Variovorax paradoxus: one gene and its partner. Each later gene encodes a partner of the first gene's protein in a complex. Links are inferred from orthologs where the notes say so. Each region holds a gene or a part of one and is shown on either strand. Other genes may lie near its edges.

What was found. The genes of interacting proteins can lie anywhere in the genome.
Region 2: the proteins of accD (region 1) and AACL56_RS13420 are in contact, whole or in part, in a solved structure (PDB 8UXZ), measured with the Escherichia coli proteins. The link is inferred for Variovorax paradoxus from one-to-one orthologs.

The regions. Positions count from the first base shown.
Region 1 is NZ_LR743507.1:2,267,402-2,270,753, reverse strand. Bases 348-3,115 are described here. They hold accD (acetyl-CoA carboxylase, carboxyltransferase subunit beta), read left to right. Parts: upstream 348-1,179; coding sequence 1,180-2,052; downstream 2,053-3,115. Other genes in these bases: AACL56_RS10175 (LON peptidase substrate-binding domain-containing protein), read left to right, coding at 2,944-3,115; AACL56_RS10180 (hypothetical protein), read left to right, coding at 2,784-2,915; AACL56_RS10185 (YggT family protein), read right to left, coding at 2,134-2,694; trpA (tryptophan synthase subunit alpha), read left to right, coding at 348-1,117. Outside these bases: trpB (tryptophan synthase subunit beta), read left to right, coding at 1-272; more of trpA, read left to right, coding at 272-347; more of AACL56_RS10175, read left to right, coding at 3,116-3,352.
Region 2 is NZ_LR743507.1:2,931,303-2,934,545, reverse strand. What follows is about bases 1-2,951. They hold AACL56_RS13420 (acetyl-CoA carboxylase carboxyltransferase subunit alpha), read right to left. Parts: upstream 1,991-2,951; coding sequence 1,010-1,990; downstream 1-1,009. Other genes in these bases: cysS (cysteine--tRNA ligase), read right to left, coding at 2,808-2,951; AACL56_RS13415 (DNA-3-methyladenine glycosylase family protein), read right to left, coding at 2,140-2,790; tilS (tRNA lysidine(34) synthetase TilS), read right to left, coding at 17-994. In the rest of the region: more of cysS, read right to left, coding at 2,952-3,243. UniProt on the Escherichia coli protein: Component of the acetyl coenzyme A carboxylase (ACC) complex. First, biotin carboxylase catalyzes the carboxylation of biotin on its carrier protein (BCCP) and then the CO(2) group is transferred by the carboxyltransferase to acetyl-CoA to form malonyl-CoA.

The DNA of each region.
Region 1 (3,352 bases):
GCCGCGCCGAATACGTCGGCATCACCGACACCGAGGCGCTCGAAGCCTTCCACTACCTGTGCCGCACCGAGGGCATCATCCCGGCGCTCGAATCCAGCCACGCCGTGGCCCATGCCATGAAGCTCGCCAAGACCATGCGCCCCGACCAGTCCATCCTGGTGAATCTCTCGGGCCGTGGCGACAAGGACATCGGCACCGTGGCCGACCTGTCGGGCGTCGATTTCTACGACAGGCCCTCGATGCGCGGCCTGAGCGTGAAGGGAGGCAAGTGATGAGCCGCATTGCAAATACCTTCGCCGCGCTGCAAGAAGACGGCCGCCGCGCCCTCATTCCGTACGTCACCGCGGGCTTTCCCTTCGCCGACATCACGCCCGAGCTGATGCACGGCATGGTCGAGGCCGGGGCCGACGTGATCGAGCTCGGCGTGCCCTTCTCCGACCCGATGGCCGACGGCCCGGTGATCCAGAAGGCCGGAGAGGCCGCGCTGGCGCTCGGCATCGGCATGAAGCAGGTGCTGGCCATCGTGGCGGCCTTCCGCCAGAAGGACACGACCACGCCCGTCGTGCTGATGGGCTACGCCAACCCGGTCGAGCGCTATGACCTGGTCCATGGCAGCAAAGCCTTCATCCGCGACGCATCGGCGGCCGGCGTCGACGGCCTGCTGGTGGTCGACTACCCGCCCGAGGAATGCGAGGCCTTCGCCGCGGAGCTGAAGGCCGCGAACATCGACCTGATCTTCCTGCTGGCGCCCACGAGCACCGACGAGCGCATGGCGCAGGTTGCGCGCATCGCCAGCGGCTATGTGTACTACGTGTCGCTGAAGGGCGTGACCGGCGCCGGGCATCTCGACACCGAGGCGGTCGGCCAGATGATCCCGCGCATCCGCCAGCACGTGAGCATCCCGGTCGGCGTGGGCTTCGGCATTCGCGACGCACGCACCGCACAGGCGGTCGGCTCGGCGGCCGATGCGGTCGTGATCGGCACGAAGATCATCCAGCTCATCGAAGACCAGCCGCGCGAAAAGGTGGTGCCCGCGGTGCACGAATTCCTCGCCGGCATTCGGGAGGCGCTCGACGCCCTGCCGGCCGCTACCCCCAAGAACGCGGCTGGCCGATAATCGCGGCTGCCCTCACCCAACCCCCTGCGGCAATGCGGCAGGGGGAGCTAATCCGGAGTCCTATGAGCTGGCTTGAAAAACTGCTACCCGCCAAGATCGCACAAACCGACCCGTCGGAGCGCCGCCAGGTGCCCGAGGGCCTGTGGATCAAGTGCCCCGCCTGCGAGACCGTGCTCTACAAGACCGATCTCGAACACAACCAGAATGTCTGCCCGAGCTGCAGCCATCACCACCGCATCGGCGCCCGCGCGCGGCTCGATGCGTTCCTCGACGCCGAAGGCCGCTACGAAGTCGGCCAGGAAGTGCTGCCGGTCGACGCCCTGAAGTTCAAGGACAGCCGCAAGTACCCCGAGCGCCTGAAGGAAGCCCTGGAAAACACCGGCGAGACGGACGCCCTGGTCGTCATGGGCGGCTCGGTCCACAGCATCAGCGTAGTCGTGGCCTGCTTCGAGTTCGAATTCATGGGCGGCAGCATGGGCAGCGTGGTCGGCGAGCGCTTCGTGCGCGGCGTCGAAACCGCCATCGAGCAGAAGGTGCCGTTCATCTGCTTCACCGCCACCGGCGGCGCGCGCATGCAGGAAGGCCTGCTTTCGCTGATGCAGATGGCCAAGACGAATTCCGCACTCACGCTGCTGGCGAAGAAGGGCCTGCCCTACATCAGCGTGCTGACCGACCCGACCATGGGCGGCGTGTCGGCCGGTTTCGCCTTCGTGGGCGACGTCGTGATCGCGGAACCCAAGGCGCTGATCGGCTTCGCCGGCCCGCGCGTGATCGAATCGACCGTGCGCGTGACGCTGCCCGAAGGCTTCCAGCGTGCCGAGTTCCTGCAGACCAAGGGCGCGATCGACTTCATCAGCGACCGCCGCGAACTGCGCAAGACGATCGCCAGCACCCTGGCCATGCTGCTGCGCCAGCCAGCCGACGCGGTCAGCTGACCGGAGCGCTCAGGCGCAATCCATGCAAAAGGGCCCGGATGCATGCATCCGGGCCCTTTTTTCGCAGGTGTCCCGGTTCGCTCAGAACGTCAGTTGATAGGCGAACACCAGCAGGTTGCCCAGCACGATCGCGATCACCTGCAGCACGACGATGGCGGCCAGCGGCGACAGGTCGACCCCGCCGATCAGCGGGATGAAGCGGCGAAACGGGCGCACCAGCGGATCGGCGAGGCGCGAGATCAGGTCGAGCAGCATCGGCGATGCGCCCGGAATCCATGACAGCACCGCGTAGACCACCAGCAGCGCGGTCAGCCCCGAGACGGCCAACTGCATCAGACCGACCAGCGACACCAGCGGCAGGGTCACGATGTGGCCGAGGTTGCCGACCAGCAGCCACAGCAGCAGGAACTTCAGCATCACGAGCAGCCAGGCGGCGATCAGGCTTGCGAGGTCCCAGCGCTTCACCGACGGCACGATGCGGCGCAGCGGCAGCACGATCCAGTCGGTGATGGCAAACACGAAGCGACCGAGCGGATTGCCGAACGGCACGCGGTGGTACTGCATGTAGAGGCGCAGCAGGCAGGCGCCGCCGAGCAGACCGACGATCACGTCGAGAAGGAACGAAGGTATCTGGTACAACATGTCGGTGGAAGGAAAGGTGCGGCTGCACGACTGCTCCGATTCTGGCCCACAAGCGCCCAGGCCCGATCCCCTCTGCCCTACGAAACACCATGCCTTTGCCGAGCGTCGCACTGCCCGCCTGCAACCACGGCGTCCCCTTCCACGACGACACGACCAACGGGCGCGGCGTGCGGCGCGCCCGGCATGCGACCTCGCTGGCCCCGATCTTCAACTCCCACTGACGCCGGCCTACCGGCCGAGTCCCTTCACGTGTCCATTCCACTCTTCCCGCTCGGAACGGTTCTGTATCCCGCCGGCCTGCTTCCGCTTCGCATCTTCGAGGTGCGCTACCTGGACATGATCGGCAAGTGCCGCAAGGCCGACCTGCCCTTCGGCGTCGTGAGCCTCACCAGCGGCAGCGAAGTGCGCAAAGCCGGCGCCGACGCCGAGAGCTTTGCGGCCGTCGGCACGCTGGCTTCCATCCGCGAGTTCGAATCGCCGCAGAGCGGCCTGCTGCAGATCGAGTGCGTGGGCACGCAGCGCTTTCGCATCCGCAGTGCCGAACTGCAGAAGCATGGACTGTGGATCGCCGAGGTGGACCCCGTGGCCGACGACGTCGCTCTCGAGATCCCCGACGACCTGAAACACACCGCCACCGCGCTGCAGCGCCTGATCGACA
Region 2 (3,243 bases), 660 kb from region 1 along the record:
GGCGCCCTGCAAGCGGTCAGAGCGAAGTCTTCGGCGAGGGCGGGGCATTGTACCAATGCAGGAAATCGCCCTCCCGCTCCGCAAAGCCGCCTCCCACCTTGAGATGGATGCGGTGCCCCCGCGTGGTGCATGCACGGACCTGGTCGAGCAGTTGCGCGAGCTGGGCGGCACTGGGCCCGCAGCCATGCGAATGCATCAGCCAGTGGCGCAGCACATTGGCCTGCCGGGCGCGCGAAAGCACCTGCAGTGCGGCAATGCGCGGCGGATCGCCTACCGTTGCCAAGTCTTGCTCGGCCAGGTCGCCGAGCAGTTGCTGCGCCTGCGCTGCGTGACCGACGCTGCGCGCAAAGGTGGCGCGGAACTGCGGGAACACTTGCGCCAGGGCCGGCAACAGCACGGCGCGAATCCGGTTGCGGGTGTAGCGTTCGTCGCCATTGGTCGGGTCGTCGATCCAGGGCAATTCGTGGACATCGAGCCACGCCCGAATCTCGGCGCCCGAGACTGCCAGCAGCGGCCGATGGACGTCCAGTCCATTGCGCCGAATGCACGCCGGCATGGCTGCCAAGCCCGGCAGCCCCGCACCGCGCGAAAGCGCCAGCATCAGCGTTTCGACCTGATCGTCGGCGTGGTGGCCCAGCGCGATGGATTCGACAGCCGGCGAGGCCCCTTCTCCATATGCCATCTCGGCGAAAGCCTCATAGCGGGCGCGGCGGGCCGCATCTTCGGGACTGTCTCCCGGTGCGTGACGTGCATCGACCCGATGAACACGCAGCGGAACGCCAAGGCGTTCGCATACGGTACGGCAATGGCGTTCGAAGTCGTCGGCCGCGGCCTGCAGCCCGTGGTGCACGTGAAAGGCCAGCACCTGTTCCGGCCAGCGCGCTGCGCAGGCGGCGAGCAACGCGGTCGAGTCGGCTCCGCCGCTGAACCCCACTGCCAGCGGCCAATGCGCCGGCTCGAACGCGGCCATGGCGCGTTCGAAAGCGGAGTTCATGGCGAGCGCCTGTGCTTACCTGCCGGCGTCGGCCTTCGTGTCGTTGAAACGACCGTAGCTCTGCAGGCGCTCGTAGCGGCGCTCCAGCAGCTCCTTCGGCTTGAGGTCGCTGACCTGGCGGAATGCATCGTTGAGTGCGCGCTTGAGGAAAGCCGCCATCTGGCGATGGTCGCGGTGCGCACCACCGACGGGTTCGTTCACGATCTTGTCGACCAGGCCCAGCGCCTTCAGGCGGTGAGCCGTGATGCCGAGTGCATCGGCGGCTTCCTGCGCCTTCTCGCTGGTCTTCCACAGGATGGAAGCGCAGCCCTCGGGGCTGATGACCGAGTAGATCGAGTACTGGAGCATCACGAGCTGGTCGCCGACCGAAATGGCCAGAGCGCCGCCGGAGCCACCTTCACCGATGATCGTGACGATGATCGGCACCTCGAGCTGCGCCATCTCGAAGATGTTGCGGCCAATGGCTTCGGACTGGCCGCGTTCTTCGGCGTCGATGCCGGGATACGCGCCAGGCGTGTCGACGAAGGTGAACACCGGGAGCTTGAACTTCTCGGCCGTCTTCATGAGACGCAGGGCCTTGCGGTATCCCTCCGGCTTGCTCATGCCGAAGTTGCGCGCCGTGCGTTCCTTCGTGTCGCGGCCCTTCTGGTGGCCGATCACCATGCACGGTACGCCGTTGAAGCGTGCGAGACCGCCCACGATCGACAGGTCATCCGAAAAATGCCGGTCGCCGTGAAGCTCGACGAAATCGGTGAAGATCTCGTTGACGTAGTCGAGCGTGTAGGGACGCTCCGGATGCCGTGCGATCTTGGTGATCTGCCACGGCGTCAGGTCGCTGTAGATGTCCTTGGTGAGTTGCTGGCTCTTCTTGCCGAGCTGATCGATTTCTTCAGAAATGTCGACCGCCGATTCGGTCTGCACATAACGCAATTCTTCGATCTTGGTTTCGAGTTCAGCAATGGGCTGCTCGAAGTCGAGGAAGGTTCGTTTCGCCAACGTCTTCTCCTGTTTATTTCAATTGACTGTCCGCCAGCCCGTCGCGTCATCCACTCCGGGAACACCGTGGAACCGGCTTTATCGGCCGCCGGTGCTGCCCGCGAGCGGGTTGGCGAAGCAACACGCGGCGCGCGCAACCTGGGGTGTTGCTAGTACGCGACTGGAACGGGATCCAGCGATCGCCAAATATACCAAGTCGCCACACTGCAATAAGGCGCCCAGGCCACGGCGACGTCGCGGGCATCGCTGCGGCTGACCGGATCGCCCGAAAAATAGTTGACGCTGATGCCGTTGAGCAGGCCCAGGTCATCGACCGGGAGCACGTTCGGCCGCATCAGGTGGAAGATGAGGAACATCTCGGCCGTCCAGCGGCCGATGCCGCGGATGGCCACGAGCTCCTCGATGATGTGCTCATCGGCCATGTCCTTCCACGAATCGACGTGGACCATGCCCGAGTCGAAGTGCAGCGCCAAGTCGACGAGGTACTCGATTTTGCGTGCCGACAGCCCGGCCGCGCGCATGTCGTCGACCTTGAGCTTGAGCACGTTCGCCGGCGTCAGCTTGCGCGGCAGTGCGGCGAACTTGTCCCACACCGACTGAGCGGCCTTCACCGAGATCTGCTGGCCGACCACACTGCGCGCGAGCGTGGTGAAGGCGTCGCCGCGCGACTCGAGGCAGGCATCTCCGAACTTCGGAATCAGCCGCTTCATGACGCGGTCCTTCTTGGAAAGATGCTTGCACGCCTCTTCCCAATAGTCCGGCGTGTAGATCTGTACGCTCGACTTACGGGTCGCAGGCATGGGGTTCGTCGTTCCGTTCACTGCGCAGCCGCCCAGGTCGTTCCCGTGGGCGAGTCCTTGAGCACGATGCCCTGCTCGAGGAGTTCCTGGCGAATGCGATCGGCTTCGGCGAAGTCCTTCGCGGCCTTGGCGGCAGCACGGGCATCGATACGGCCCTGGATGGTGGCCTCGTCGAGCGTGGCGCCGGCGCGCAAGAAGGCCTTGGGGTCGTCCTGCAATATCTGCACGCAGCCGCCCAGGGCCTTCAGCAGACCGGCTTGCGCGGCCGACTGCGTGCGGTTGACTTCACCCGCCAGGTCGAAGAGCACGGCAACCGCCTCGGGCGTGGCGAAGTCTTCGTCCATCGCCGCCTTGAAACGCGCGGCGTAGGCGTCGGTCCAGTCGATCTTGACGTCGGCCGGCGTCACCAGGTCGAGCGCCGTGTACAGGCGCTTGAGCGACGCCCGCGCGTCG